Regions from separate parts of the Sphingomonas naphthae genome, predicted to be linked through region 1. Evidence: predicted binding sites of a transcription regulator. Region 1 holds the regulator's gene; each other region holds the start of a gene.
What was found. Region 1 encodes LexA, which represses DNA repair genes until DNA is damaged. Its sites were predicted from a motif close to GTTCCNCNCTTGTTCT; they were not measured.

Region 1 (3,682 bases):
GGCTACACCAATGCCGGCAAGTCGACCTTGTTCAACCGCATGACCGGCGCCGCCGTCATGGCCGAGAACCTCCTCTTCGCCACGCTCGACCCCACGATGCGGCAGATCAGCCTGCCGGGTATCGACAAGGCGATCCTGTCCGACACGGTCGGCTTCGTCTCGGACCTGCCGACGCAGCTGGTGGCCGCCTTCCGCGCAACTTTGGAGGAGGTCACCGCCGCCGACCTCATCATCCACGTCCGCGACGTCTCCCATCCCGACAGCGAGGCGCAGCGCGCCGACGTGATGGCTGTGCTGGCCGAAATCGGCATCGGCCCCGCCGCCGACGGCCCCGACGCCAACCCCACCGCGCTCATCTTCGAGGCGTGGAACAAGCTCGACGCGCTGCCCCCGCAAGAGGCCGAGCGCCTCCTCCACGAAGCCGCCCGCCGCGACGATGTGGTGGCCCTGTCGGCGCTCACCGGCGAGGGCGTCGAAACCCTCCGCCGCACCGTCGGCGACCGCCTCGCCGCCGGCCACCGCCGCTACACGCTCGACATCCCCCTCACCGACGGCGCGACCCTCGCCTGGCTCCACCAGCATGGCGAAGTGCTGCACGAGGAGACCGAGGGCGAGACGCAGGTCGTCGAGGTGCGCCTTTCGGAAGAGGATTGGGCGCGGTTTCAGGCGCGCTAGGGGGCGGGGCGGGGAATCCGCCGCCCCACGATGCTCGTCACCCCGGCCTCGTGCCGGGGTCCAGCCCGAAGCACGCGTCAATGCCGTCCTTCAACCGGATCGATCGGGAGCCGGTGGACCCCGGAACACGTCCGGGGTGACGATCGTCGCGATCGGTTCGCTGCCACCTGCTCTTGCAGATCATCACCACAGCGATAGGGATAGATCATGCGAAAGGTCATCGCCCTGCTAGTTGCGGCTGTTGCCGTGGCTTATGTGTAGTTGGACCTTCTTCCTGATTTGGTTCACGTTTGCCTTCTTCGACGTCACCAAGGAACAAATAAGCCCCTTGGACGCCAGAGCGTTCGTCGTCCTGGTTCTAACCGTCGCGCCGGTAACCCTGCTATGCCCATCGAAGGCGCGCAGTCTGTGGCGAAGTGACAGCCGCAGAATCTAACCACAATCTAAAACTTGACAAACCAGAACAAATAGCGTACAAGCCGCGCCGCTTCCGTCACTGGTGATCGCGGTGGAGGGGGCAGGCTCCTGGTGGCGCAGGCCGCCGGGGCGACCGGCGCGGAGTCATCCGGCATCAGCCGAAGCTTCGCGTGATCGTCAAAGGCCCGGTGCGGTGTTCGATCCTGCTGCCACCTCAGCATGGGATCCGCCCCGCCCCCGGCCGCCCGCGCCTCCCCGGAGGTGCGATAGCCCTCTCAAGGGCACATCCTGCCGGATGCAAGTGGCAGGACCGCGCCGGTCGCAGTCGCCATCTTCAGGCCAAGGGGAGGATGCGCGGGGAAATCCTATTTTCGGTTTCGGTTACCGACGCTGGGCGAGCCCGCGATGGAATCAGGCACACCAGCACAGCGCCAGGCCGATCAGCCCGTCACTGATAGGCAATCATCATCCAATGGCGAGAGGGAGGCCGAGTTCGGGCGCGAGCCATCCGCCCGCCGAACATGGCGCGCATCGCCAGTTCGGCGTCCGGCGGCGTCGCGGCTTCCAGGATCGGCCGCAACGCCTTCGGGTCATGCGCCATATCGGGCGCGATCAGTAGCGGCGGAGCAGGCCGGCGAGGCGGCCCTGCACGCGGACCTGCGCCGGGCTGTAGCGTTGCGGATCATAGGCGCGATTGGCCGGATCGAGCCGGATCATCGTGCCTTCGCGGCGGAAATATTTGAGCGTCGCTTCCATCTCGTCGATCAGGGCGACGACGATCTGGCCTTCGCGGGCGCTCTCGGTGCGCTGGATGAGCGCATAGTCGCCATCGAGGATCCCGGCCTCGACCATCGAATCGCCCGAGACCTCGAGCGCATAATGTTCGCCCGGGCCCAGCAGCGCGGCGGGGACGGACAGGCTGGTCTGCCCCTCCATCGCCTCGATCGGCACGCCGGCGGCGATGCGGCCGTGGAGCGGGATTTCCAGCACGTCGTTGGCGGCCTGCGGGATCGGCTTCTTCGGCACGGCGACCAAGGCGGGCGGGGCCTTGCGCATCAGTTCGGGCATCCGCAGCACCTCTAGCGCGCGGGCGCGGTTGGGCAGGCGGCGAATGAACTGGCGCTCCTCCAGCGCATTGATGAGCCGGTGAACCCCCGACTTGGACTTGAGGTCGAGCGCCTCCTTCATCTCCTCGAACGAGGGAGACACGCCGGTCTCGCCCAGTCGATGGTTGATGAAGGTGAGCAGCTCATTCTGCTTGGACGTCAGCATCGCATGATACCCCATCGGGAACGAACGCGGAACGTCTAGGCAACATGGAACAGACTGTCAAGCGAGCGTAACGATCTCGACCTGTTCCCCCGCCGCGATGGGCGGCGCGCCGGCGGGGCGGACGATCAGGCAATCGGCCGCGGCGAGCGAGGACAGGCCGGCGCTGTCCTGCCGATTCATCGCACGAATGCCATCCATCTGATTGATCCCACGCAGGAAATCGGTTCGGCCACCCACGGCGGGGAGGGGATGGAGCAGGGTGGCGAAGGCCATCGGGGGGGCGGGATCGACCGCGCCGGAGAGACGCGCGAGCAGCGGTTTCAGGAACAGGGTGGCGCCGACGAAGGCGGAGACGGGGTTGCCGGGCAGGCCGAGCACGACCGCGTCGCCGATCCGCCCCGCCATCAGCGGCTTGCCCGGCCGCATCGCGACCCGCCAGAAATCGAGCGCCGCGCCCGCCGCTGCCAGCGCGGGGCGGACGAGATCATGGTCGCCGACCGAGGCCCCGCCGATCGTGACGACCACGTCGGCGATGCGCGCGGCTTCGGCGAAGGCGGCGGTGAGGGCGGCCAGATCGTCGGGCACGATGCCGAGATCGACGATCTCCGCCAGCGGGCCGCCGCACAGGGCCGCCAGCATCGGCGCGTTGCTGGATGGCAGGCGGTCGTCGGGCGTGGGCGCGCCGGGGGGCACCAGTTCGTCGCCGGTCGAGATCAGGGCGACGCGAGCGCGGCGGCGGACGGGCAGGGCGCCGTGACCGGCGGCGGCGGCGAGGCCGATGCGGGCGGGTGTGAGGCGATCGCCGGACGCGATGAGGGGGGCGCCGTCCGCGAAATCGGCGCCGCGCCGGCGGACATGCTCGCCCTGGGCCGGCGGGCCTTTGCCGGTCATGCGGACGAGGCCGTCGGCGGCGGTGGCTTCCTCCTGGATGAGGATCGTGTCGGCACCGGGGGGCAGAGCGGCGCCGGTGAAGATGCGCGCGGCCTCGCCGGGGGCCAGCGGGATCGCGAAGGGGCGCCCGGCCGCGCTCTCGCCGACGATGCGCCACGGGCCGGGGCGCTCGGCGAAGCGGATGGCGTAGCCGTCCATCGCGGAGAGATCGGCGGCGGGCTGGGTGCGGCGGGCGAGGACGGGTTCGGCGGCATGGCGCCCGGCCGCGTCGATCAGCGGCACGGTCTCGATCGGCAGCGGCGCGGCCAGCGCGAGCAGGCGGGCGCGGGCGTCGGCGACCGGGAGCAGGCTCACGGCCGGCGCCAGTCGCCCGACTTGCCGCCGGTCTTGGACAGGAGACGAATATCCCCGATCGTCATGGCCTTAT
Region 2 (3,682 bases), 310 kb from region 1:
AGCAAAGGCAAGGATCGAGCGCATAGTCATTCTCCTTCGTTCGAGTCGGGAGGTGAATGTTACGCTTTTAAGACTCTTCGGCAATTTATTTGCGTGCTGCGCTGCGGTGGGGATCGGGATCGGATGTGATCGGGATTTCAGGAGGTTGGATGGCGGGCGGTGTATGGCTGTCGGGCCGAACCACGAAGGCGGACGCCTGACGGATAGGCTGGAAGGATGTTCGCGCGGAGACGCGGAGGCGCGGAGAGAAGAAAGGAGCTTGATGGGGCGTGGCTCTCCCGGCCTTGGCCAAGGCCGCCACGTCGCCCCGGCGGAGGCCGGGGCCGCAGGGGGCTAGGGGTGTGGCCGCAGAAACGCGTGGCTCTCCCACCGGCTGCCACACCGCCCGAGACCCCGGCCTTCGCCGGGGTGACGGCTTGGGGATGGCTTAATCCGCACCCCAGGGACGAGACACAACTGCGGATTGGTGAAGGTGTCTGGGGCTGCCCAGGCGGCGCGTATCGCTTCCGGCGGCCCCGGCCTTCGCCGGGGCGACGAGATGGGCTTGGCGTAATCGCCAGAGCCAGCCATTCAACGCCTCATCCGCGCCTTAACGCTTGTAAGCCGCTCCGCCGAACCGTTCGCCCCACCCGAAACTCCGCCCCGCCCCCCGGAGAGCCACGTCCCACCAAACCCCTTCTTCTCTCCGCGTCTCCGCGTCTCCGCGCGAACAAACCTCCACCCTATGCCCGATCACCCCCGCCCCAGCAGATGATCCACCATCGCCCCCAGGGTCGAAAAACTCGCCACCGTCATCGGCGCCTCCTTCACCGACGCCGGCGCCAGCGCCCGCGTGAAGCCCAGTTTCGCCGCCTCGCGCAGCCGCAGCGCGCCGTGCGCCACCGGGCGGATTTCGCCCGACAAAGCCACTTCGCCGAAGATCACCGCTTCGGCCGGCACGGGCCGCTCCGCCAGCGCCGACACCAGCGCCGCCGCCACCGCCAGATCCGCCGCCGGATCGGACACGCGATAGCCGCCGGCGATGTTGAGATAGACTTCGCAGGCCGAGAAGCTCAGCCCGCAGCGCGCTTCCAGCACCGCCAGGATCATCGCCAGCCGCCCGCTGTCCCACCCCACCACCGCCCGCCGGGGCGTGGCGCCGCTCGCCAGCCGCACCACCAGCGCCTGGATCTCCACCAGCACCGGCCGGGTGCCCTCCATCGCCGGAAACACCGTCGCCCCGGCGATCGTCTCGCCGCGATGGGTGAGGAACAGGGCCGAGGGATTGGCCACTTCGTCCAGCCCGCCCTCGCCCATCGCGAAAACGCCGATCTCGTCGGTGCCGCCGAAGCGGTTCTTGGTGGCGCGCAGCAGCCGATATTGGTGGCTGCGCTCACCCTCGAACGCCAGCACCGTATCGACCATATGCTCCAGCACGCGCGGCCCCGCGATCGACCCGTCCTTGGTGACATGGCCCACCAGGATCAGCGCCGTCCCCCGCTCCTTGGCGAAGCGGATCAGTTCCTGCGCCGAGGCGCGCACCTGGCTGACCGTGCCCGGCGCGCCCTCGATCAGATCGGAGTGCATCGTCTGGATCGAATCGATGATGAGCAGCGCGGGCGGCACCCCCGCCTCCATCGTCGTCAAAATGTCGCGCACCGATGTCGCCGTCGCCAATTGCACCGGCGCCTTGTCCAACCCCAGCCGCCGCGCGCGCAGCCGCACCTGATCGGCCGCCTCCTCGCCGGAGATATAGGCCACCGACAGCCCGGCCAGCGCCAGCCGCGCCGCCGCCTGCAACAGAAGCGTCGACTTGCCGATCCCCGGATCGCCGCCGATCAGCGTGGCGGACCCCGCCACCAGACCCCCGCCCAGCGCCCGATCGAATTCCGCGATCCCGGTCGACAGGCGCGGCGGCAACGGCGTTTCGGCATCGAGCGGCGACAGCACCACCGCGCGGCCCCCGGTCCTCAGATGGTGCTTCGCCGCGAACGGCGTCACCACGCCGCCGCCGGCCTCCTCGACCAATGTGTTCCACTCGCCGCAATCGGTGCATTGCCCCTGCCAGCGCGGGCTGGTGGTGCCGCAGGCCTGACATGCGTAGCGTTTCTGCGGCCGTGCCATCCTGCCCCCCGATGCCATGAACGAAAAGGGAACATAGGCATTCGTTTCGGCGATGGCAAGCCCGCGCTGGCCAATCCCCTCGCAACGCTCTAAGCCGTCCCCAGCAGGAGAGGTGCGATGAATTTCCTGAAAACCCTGTTCTGGATCGCGATCACGGTGATCGCCGTCGTCTTCGCCACCAACAATTGGCGGCCTGTGTCGATCAACCTGTGGGCGGGTCAGGTCGCGGACGCGAACCTGCCGGTCGCCTTGTTCATCGCCTTCCTCATCGGTTTCCTGCCCACCTGGGCGTGGCATCGCGCCAAGCTGTGGCACCTGCGCCGCCAGCTGCCCGCACCCATCCCGTCCGTCCCTTCCGTGCCGCCCACACCCGTCATCGATGCCGTCCCGGCCCGCCCGATCGCGGGGAGCGCCGACGCGGTCATCTGAGTAAAATCATGTCCAGCCGTATCTTCGTCGCCATCGACACGCCCGATCTCGCCCGCGCCAAGGCGCTCGCCGAACGGGTCCACACCCATGTCGGCGGGCTGAAGCTGGGACTGGAATTCTTCGCGGCCCACGGCCAGGCCGGCGTGCGCGAGATCGCCGCGATCGGCCTGCCGATCTTCCTCGACCTGAAGCTCCACGACATCCCCAATACGGTGGCGAGCGCGGTGCAGGCGCTGTCGAGTCTGAAGCCCGCGATCCTGACGGTCCATGCCGCCGGGGGCCGGGCGATGATGGAGGACGCCAAGGCCGCCGCCCCGCCCGGCACCAAGGTGGTCGCGGTCACGGTGCTGACTAGCCTCGACGGCGGCGATCTGGCCGATATCGGCGTCGGCCAGCCCGATCCCCATGCCCAGGTCGAGCGGCTGACGGCGCTGGCCCGCGACGCCGGGCTCGACGGCGTGGTCTGCTCCGGCAACGAGGTCGCCGCCGCGCGCAAGCTGTGGCCCAAGGGTTATTTCGTCGTCCCCGGCGTCCGCCCCGAAGGCGGCGCGGTCGGCGACCAGAAACGCACCATCACCCCCCGCCAGGCACTCGACAATGGCGCGAGCGTGCTGGTGATCGGCCGCCCCATCACCAAGGCGGAAGACCCGGACGCGGCGGCACGGGCGATCGCGGCGACGTTGTAACAACATACAGGTCGCCCCAGCGAAAGCTGGGGCCTCCCACCGCCGGGCAAAACCTCACGAGATGCCAGCCTGCGCTGGCATGACGATCAGGGTCAGGCGCCCCGCACCGCCCGCAACTCCTTCCGCAGCGTCTCCACCAATTCCCCCGCCGGCATCGCCCGTGCCAGCGGCGCGCCCTGCCCGGCCCATTGCGCGCCGAAGCCATGCTCGCCCCGCGCCCTGGCGGCGGCGTGGAGGGCTTTGCCGGCGTCGTAGGCGATCGGATAATCGGGTGGGGCGAGGCCCGCCAGCGCATCCGCCAGCGCGGTGAAGCGGTTGGCCAGCGCGCGGGCGGGGCGGCCGGAGATCAGCGCGGTGAGCGTCGTGTGGAAGGCGGCGGGGCCGGCGAGCGCGGCGCGATAGGCGGGGTCGGCGGCGGACTCGGGGCAGGCGATGAAGGCGGTGCCCATCTGCGCCGCGACCGC
Region 3 (3,682 bases), 880 kb from region 1:
TGTCCCGCGACGGCGCCGCGGTCCCAACCCTGATCGCCTGCGCATGTCCATCGACGCGATGGAAGAAGCAGTCCAGTCGCCGCGCGCCCTTGCCCGCACGACCAAGCTGCGCGACCACGTCGCCCGTCAGGTCGCCGATGACCTGAACGAAGGCGTCAGCCGTGATAATTGGCTCCATGAAGCCCCTCCGCGCGCGCGGCAGGGTCTCCGGGAAGATCGGCTCGATCGGTTCGGGCACGGTCCCCAAGGCCTGGTCGAGACGGCGATGGAGGTTTCGTCCGAACCTTTTCGCCAAAGGGCCACGAGGAGTGCCGATGAGCTGCTCGACCCGATCGAAGCCGAGCTTCCGCAGACCGGTGACGACGTCCGCGTCGAGCCGAAGCGCCGACACCGGCAGAAGGGCTATCGCCTTCCGATGATCGCCGGGTTCGATCGTGACCGGTCGGCCTGCAGGCACATGTCTGGCGACCGCGTGCGCGCAGCCCGCCGTGTCGGCAACCGCGATCTGCACGGCCAGCCCGAAGTCCGCCACCCTGCGGTGGAGATCCTTCAGGAGCGCCCGCTCGCTACCGAAGAGATGCGCGCAGCCCGTGATGTCCAGCCAAAGGCCGTCGGGAGGATCCGCCGCAACGATCGGGGCGTAGCGTCGGCCCGCCCAGAACGACAGCTGCCGCAAGCCCTGGAGGTCGGCATTGATGTCGGCCTCGACGACCTCCAGGTCGGGGGCGAGCGAGCGGGCCTTGGTGATCGTCATCCCGGGCGAGATGCCAAGCGTCGAGGCGCCCGCGTCGACGGCCGCGACTATGCGGCGACCATGATCCGCGATGGCGGTGACGAGGGGGAACGACGTCCCGTTTGCGTCTACGCCGTCGCGACGATCAGGCGGCGATGTGGTGCGCTTCCTGCGCAGCCGGTCGGTCGACCAGTGCGGCAGGAAGAGCGATACGACCCTGCGCATCGCACCCCTCCATCAGCCAGGTGCGGGGCTCGCCGCCTCGAACGCGTTCCAGATCCACCTGCCAGCGAGGACGGCCGAGGCTCGGTATGCCGAGCGGAAGGCTCGGTGCAGCCCTCACGCGCCACCGTGTCACGGCAGCGGTGCCTTCCGCGCCCTGTTCGACCTTCGATGCGCGCCTGAAGACGAACGCCGTCACGCCGGACGACTCCGCGGCGAGCTGCAGCCGCTTGGAAGCCGTAGTGGAATATTTCCCCACCTCGCCCACTACTCCGGCGATGCCGGCATGACGAAGGCTCTCCTCCATTGCGAGCAGCACCTGGGTGTCACTGCCCGCCTCGACGTGGATCACCCGATCCGGGTGGAGGCCAACGAGGTGCAGCGCTGGCGCGAACAGGTCGCGCCACGTTAGGCACCAGATCACCGGCCCGTCCAGTCGGGCCAGCATGCCCGTCAGGAAAATGGTCGCGCTCGCATCGTCGGCGAGGTCCGGACTACCGGCGACCTCGTGCAGCGCCCCGCTGGCTATCCCGCCCCCGGGAAGATGGCGGTCGACCTCGTCGATCCCGAACGGAAGGACGCCGTGCCGGACCGAAACGCCCTCGATCACAGCAATTCGAGCGCGTAAATCGGCAAGGACATTGGGGACTCGCATAACGACATAAAGACTCGGAAAGGCAGACCGTTCCCCCTTTGTTCGGGCAGCGCCCCGCCTACGTCAAGTCGATTAGTTGGCAAGTTACGTCGCGCCGTCCTCGATCCTGCGCCTCGAGCACGACAATCAGAGCGTTCGCTTGCCAAGCCTTGGCTCGAACGATCAGACAGCTACGTCACCAGCACCATGCGAGCGGTCCGCCGGATCGGTCAGCTGTCGGCTCGGTGTCCGATCTTCACTGATTAAATGATCTAAGGTTGGATCTCCTCGCCGTCCCATCCGAACACCTTGCCCGTGTCGATCGGCTTCAGCCCGTCGATGACGTCGAGGAGCTGACGAGCCGCACGTTCGGGAGAGAAGAGACGGTCGGGAGCGACGCCATGTTGGAATGGAAGGCTTAGCCGCGTGTCCACCGTCCCGGGATGCAAGGCCACGCATACTGCTTCCGGGCGGGACCTCGCGATCTCGATCGCGGCGGACTTCACGATCATGTTCAACGCCGCCTTAGAGGCGCGATAGCCAAACCAACCGCCGGACCTGTTGTCCGAGATGCTGCCGACGCGCGCAGAGATCACGCCAATCATCGCACGACGGTCCTTGGGGAGAAGCGGGGAGAAGTGCTTAAGCGCCAAAGCTGGGCCGATCGTATTTACCTCGAAAATTCGAGCAAGGGTGTTCGCGTCGAGTTCGCGCAGAGCCTTCTCGGGCATCCTACCTCCCTCGTGCAGCATTCCGGTAGCGATCAGAACCAGATCGACAGGCGACCCGACCGTCATCGCTGCGGCGGCGATGCTCTCCTCATTGGTGACGTTGATCTGGCCGCCAAATACGCTCGAGAAGGATGTCGGCGGCGTCCTCGCGAAGGCATGGATACGGCCGTACCTTCCGGTGTTCCTCAGCGCTGCGACGAACGCTCCGCCGATGCCCCCGCCTGCGCCGATGACGACCGCCGTCGGCAGACTTACCACCCGGTGCTGCCTGGGACGCCCTTGAAGGGGCCTGCCAGCGAGGAGGTGATCCACCCGCCGTAGAAGCCGCCGGGCTGCGGCCGCACCTGCTCGTTGTTCACGAAGCAGGCGTCCATGGCGTCGGCATAGAAGGCGACGTGGTCGCGGATGATCGCGAATGACGGCGTAGGGCGTGGATACGACCAGGCTGCCCTTCGACGGACTGCATCGCCGACCACGATATCGAGGTAGACTGCCGACCCCTTCCATTCGCAGAAGCTGCTGCCATCCGCTGGGCGCAGCACCTCCTCTTCCACGTCATCCCTTGGGAAGTAGTAGGTCGGCGGATGGCTGGTTTCGATCGTCCTCACGCCGCGTAACGTGTCTGCGATCGTGCGACCGGAAAGCACGATCCGCAGTTGTGCCGACACCGGCTGGGCGATCGAGGGGCGGGGGAAGTCCCAGACGCTTTCCTGATTAGCGAGCGGTCGATCCGGAACAGGTCGGATCACCGGACCGGTCTTTCGAACGCCTGGGCCATCGCCTGAAGGCGCGGTCTAACGAGCAGAAACGAGGAATAGAGACGCTCGAGGATGCGCAAGATGGTAGGATTGCGAGCCGCAACGCCCATCGGCCGCAGGACCGGGATCGCGCGCCACATAGCAGCAAAGGCCGCCGCACCCGCAAGCATTCGGCCATTCTCCTCCGCGTGGAAGCGGGCAAGCAGCTTCTCTCTGTCCGCAGGGCAGACGTTTGCGTCGTCGCTGACGTCGACGAAGTTTATGCGCCGGCGGCTGTCTAGCCTGCGCATGAGAGCGATTTCCCGGCGGCACAGCGGGCAGCCGCCGTCGTGCCAGACGGTAAGACCCATCTCTATGTCGCCTTCGTGTTTCGACGCCAAACGCTCGTCGCGAGCACAGTAGCGAAGCCCAGCCAGGCCACTAGAGGAATTGCGGTGGCCTGTGCGACACGGTCGACTTTGTGGGTCGTCGCGACGTACGCACCAGCCGTCGCCAACATCGCGCCTGATGCCACCGCGCTGCCTGCGAGCGCGCGCTCCCGGAAGAAAAGCTGGGTCCACCCGCCGATCATTCCTGTCGTGGCGAGCCACAGGGCGATGGACGC
Region 4 (3,682 bases), 440 kb from region 1:
GGGCTGTTCGGCGACGCCGGCACCGGCACGAGCGCGATCCGCTTGCCCAAGGTGGCGCATTGGAGCCTCGCCGAGCGGATGTCGGCGGAGAAGGACGCTTTCGGCTTCTACTTCTCGGCGCACCCGACCGATCGCTATCGCCATCTGTCCGACGCTTATGGGGTCAAGAGCTTCGCCGATCTGGGATCGGTGCCGAGCTTCGAGGTGACCTATGACGATCGCGGCAAGCGCAGCGAGGCGCCGACCTGGAAGATGGCCGCGCTGGTCGAGGATGCGCGCTGGCGCACCTCCGCCAAGGGGCGGCGCTACATGATGGCGACCTGCTCGGACGCCTCGGGCCAGTTCATCGCGACCTGCTTCGACGATCTCGTCTCGGCCGATCTGGAGCAGGCGGCCAAGGCGGGCGGCTGCGGGCTGCTGACGGTCGAGGTGGATCGCCGCCCCGGCGAGGAAACGCCGAGGGTGACGATCCGGGGGGTCCAGCCGTTCGAGGGCATGGCGACGACCGTGCGCCTGCGCCTGACGATCGAGACCGACGACCCACGGGCGCTGCCGGCGCTGGCGCAACTGGTGGCCGGCGCGCGCGGCGGGCGGGGCGAAATCCGGCTGATCGCGCACCTGCCCGATGGGGGCATCCTGCCGATGGCGCTGGGTGGGGATTTCCAGTTGGATGCCGAACTGGCCGCGCGGATCGAGCGGTTGCCGAGGGTTACGACGACCCTGGCGACAGTGCCGGTGCCGTCGCTACGGATGGTTTCCTGACCCCTACACCCGTTCGTCCCGAGCGCAGTCGAGGGACGTGGCCCCAAATGGTGTCGCCCAGTCGCCCGTCCTTCGACTTCGCTCAGGCCGAACGGGGGATATCTGGCGCCCTTCAAAACAGGTTCAGTTGCGGCCCCTGTGGCGGCACGAACAGGTCCGTCCTGATCCTGAACCGCTCCCGATTGAGGCCATGGCGTTTGCAGGCGATCTGGAAGCGGCCGCGCATCAGATCGGCCCAGGGGCCGGTGCCGCGCATCCGGGTGAAGAAATTGGGGTCGTTCTCCCGCCCGTCGCGGATCGAGGTGATGATCGACATGACCTTGCCGGCGCGATCGGGGTGGTGCGCCTCCAGCCACGCCCGGAACAGCGGCGCCACCTCGTGCGGCAGGCGGACGGGCAGGAAGAAAGCGGAACGGGCGCCGTGGGCGGCGGCGGCCTCGATGATATGCTCCATCTCGTGATCGGTGATCGCGGGGATGACGGGGGCGAGCGACACGAAGGTCGGCACGCCCGCATCCGACAGTGCCTTGACCGCCGCCAGCCGGCGGGCGGGGTGCGGCGCGCGCGGTTCCAGCGTGCGCGCGGTCGCCGGATCGATCGTCGGGATCGACATCGCCACCGCGACCAGCCCGCGCGCGGCCATCGGCGCCAGGATATCGAGATCGCGCACCACCCGGTTGGATTTGGTGGTGATGGTGCAGCCGTGGCCATGTTCGGCGAGGATTTCCAGCAGTTGGCGGGTCAGGTGATAGCGGCCCTCGATCGGCTGATAGGGATCGGTGTTGGTGCCCATCGCGATCGGCTTCGGCTCATAGCCGCGCTTCCCCAATTCGGCGCGGAGGAGGGCGGGGGCATCGGGCTTGGCGAACAGCTTCGTCTCGAAATCGAGGCCGGGCGACAGATCGTGGAAGGCGTGGGTCGGCCGGGCGAAGCAATAGATGCAGCCATGCTCGCATCCGCGATAGGCGTTGATCGAGCGATCGAAGCCTATGTCGGGGGAGTTGTTCTTGGTGATGATCGTGCGCGGCGTCTCGTGCGCCACGGTAGTCCGCAGCGGGGGCAGATCGCCGTCGATCGCGCCGCGATCGTCGAGCCAGTCGCCATCCTCCTCCCGCGCCTTCAGGTTGAAGCGGGTGGAAACTTCGTTGACCGTGGCGCCACGGCCGCCTGTCGCGATCGAAGGCATGGCATCGGTATAACGGAACAAAAGAAGAACGCAATCGTTTCCGCGATCGGCGGGTTGGTTTTGTCGGCCTGCCCCGGCTAAAGCCCCGGCGACACATCTGCGGAGACAAGCCCCATGAAGACCCGTGCCGCCGTCGCGTTCGAGGCGAAGCAGCCGCTGGAGATCGTCGAGGTCGATCTGGAGGGGCCGAAGGCCGGCGAGGTGCTGGTCGAGATCATGGCGACCGGCATCTGCCACACCGATTCCTACACGCTCGACGGGCTCGACAGCGAAGGGATCTTCCCCAGCATCCTCGGCCACGAGGGCGCGGGCATCGTGCGCGAGGTGGGGCCGGGCGTGACCAGCGTGGTGCCGGGCGACCATGTCATCCCGCTCTACACGCCCGAATGCCGCCAGTGTAAATCGTGCCTCAGCGGCAAGACCAACCTGTGTACCGCGATCCGCGCGACGCAGGGCAAGGGGCTGATGCCCGACGGCACCACCCGCTTCAGCTACAAGGGCCAGCCGATCTTCCACTACATGGGCTGCTCGACCTTCTCGAACTTCACCGTCCTGCCCGAGATTGCGGTCGCCAAGATTCGCACCGACGCGCCGTTCCAGACGAGCTGCTACATCGGCTGCGGCGTCACGACCGGGGTTGGCGCGGTGGTCAATACCGCCAAGGTGCAGGTCGGCGAGACGGTCGTGGTGTTCGGGCTCGGCGGTATCGGCCTGAACGTGATCCAGGGCGCGCGGATGGTGGGGGCGGACGTGATCGTCGGCGTCGATCTCAACCCCGATCGCGAGGCATGGGGCCGCCAGTTCGGCATGACCCATTTCATCAACGGCACGGGCAAGAGCCGCGATCAGGTGATCGCCGAGGTGCTGGCGCTGACCGACGGCGGCGCCGACTACAGCTTCGACGCGACCGGCAATACCGAGGTGATGCGGACGGCGCTGGAATGCTGCCATCGCGGCTGGGGCGAGAGCATCATCATCGGCGTGGCGGAGGCCGGGAAGGAGATCGCGACCCGGCCATTCCAGCTCGTCACGGGCCGGGTGTGGAAGGGCACGGCCTTCGGCGGCGCCAAGGGCCGGACCGACGTGCCCAAGATCGTCGACTGGTACATGAACGGCAAGATCGATATCGACCCGATGATAACCCACGTCCTCACGCTGGACGAAATCAACAAAGGGTTCGATCTGATGCACGCGGGTGAAAGCATCCGCTCCGTCGTGGTCTACTAGGGGAGACAGAAACGATGTTCAGTCATGTGATGTTGGGCGCCGCCGATATCGAGGCGTCCAAGACCTTCTACGATGCGGTGCTGGGCGCGCTCGGCATCAAACCGGGGATGAGCGATCCCAAGGGACGCGTCGCCTATCTGCATCCGGGCGGCACCTTCCTGCTGACCCTGCCGATCAACGGCGAGCCGGCGTCCTGCGCCAACGGCGGCACGATCGGCTTCGCGGCGTCGTCACCGGAGGCGGCCGATGCGTGGCACGCGGCGGGCGTGGCGAACGGCGGCACCCCGTGCGAGGACCCGCCCGGCGTACGCGAATCGCCGTTCGGCAAGCTCTACCTCGCCTATCTGCGCGATCCGGCGGGCAACAAGATCTGCGCCATGCACCCCGTGGCGGCCTGATGGAGACCGTCTCGGTCACGAAGGCGTTCGGGGGCACGCAGGGCGTCTACCGCCATGCCTCCACCGCGACGGGCACGGACATGACCTTCTCGGTCTATGTCCCGCCCCA

Region 2: radA (DNA repair protein RadA) is a predicted target of LexA. The motif match lies at 2,121-2,136, and genes of this name have one in related genera.
Region 3: PQ455_RS13190 (ImuA family protein) is a predicted target of LexA. The motif match lies at 1,640-1,655, and genes of this name have one in related genera.
Region 4: PQ455_RS06665 (PA0069 family radical SAM protein) is a predicted target of LexA. The motif match lies at 1,963-1,978, and genes of this name have one in related genera.

Annotation. Positions count from the first base shown of each region.
Region 1 is NZ_CP117411.1:1,865,074-1,868,755, reverse strand. It holds gene hflX (GTPase HflX) at 1-675, shown strand, start outside; gene PQ455_RS08830 (hypothetical protein) at 1,541-1,693, opposite strand; gene lexA (transcriptional repressor LexA) at 1,705-2,364, opposite strand; gene PQ455_RS08820 (molybdopterin molybdotransferase MoeA) at 2,422-3,609, opposite strand; gene moaC (cyclic pyranopterin monophosphate synthase MoaC) at 3,606-3,682, opposite strand, start outside.
Region 2 is NZ_CP117411.1:2,174,919-2,178,600, forward strand. It holds gene PQ455_RS10220 (tetratricopeptide repeat protein) at 1-24, opposite strand, end outside; gene radA (DNA repair protein RadA) at 733-2,103, opposite strand; gene PQ455_RS10230 (LapA family protein) at 2,221-2,532, shown strand; gene pyrF (orotidine-5'-phosphate decarboxylase) at 2,541-3,218, shown strand; gene PQ455_RS10240 (NAD(P)H-dependent flavin oxidoreductase) at 3,311-3,682, opposite strand, start outside.
Region 3 is NZ_CP117411.1:2,740,142-2,743,823, reverse strand. It holds gene PQ455_RS13195 (Y-family DNA polymerase) at 1-958, opposite strand, end outside; gene PQ455_RS13190 (ImuA family protein) at 879-1,610, opposite strand; gene PQ455_RS13185 (SDR family NAD(P)-dependent oxidoreductase) at 1,862-2,578, opposite strand; gene PQ455_RS13180 (DUF427 domain-containing protein) at 2,572-3,069, opposite strand; gene PQ455_RS13175 (thiol-disulfide oxidoreductase DCC family protein) at 3,066-3,428, opposite strand; gene PQ455_RS13170 (TspO/MBR family protein) at 3,431-3,682, opposite strand, start outside.
Region 4 is NZ_CP117411.1:1,424,232-1,427,913, forward strand. It holds gene dnaE (DNA polymerase III subunit alpha) at 1-762, shown strand, start outside; gene PQ455_RS06665 (PA0069 family radical SAM protein) at 875-1,948, opposite strand; gene PQ455_RS06670 (S-(hydroxymethyl)glutathione dehydrogenase/class III alcohol dehydrogenase) at 2,063-3,175, shown strand; gene PQ455_RS06675 (VOC family protein) at 3,190-3,573, shown strand; gene fghA (S-formylglutathione hydrolase) at 3,573-3,682, shown strand, end outside.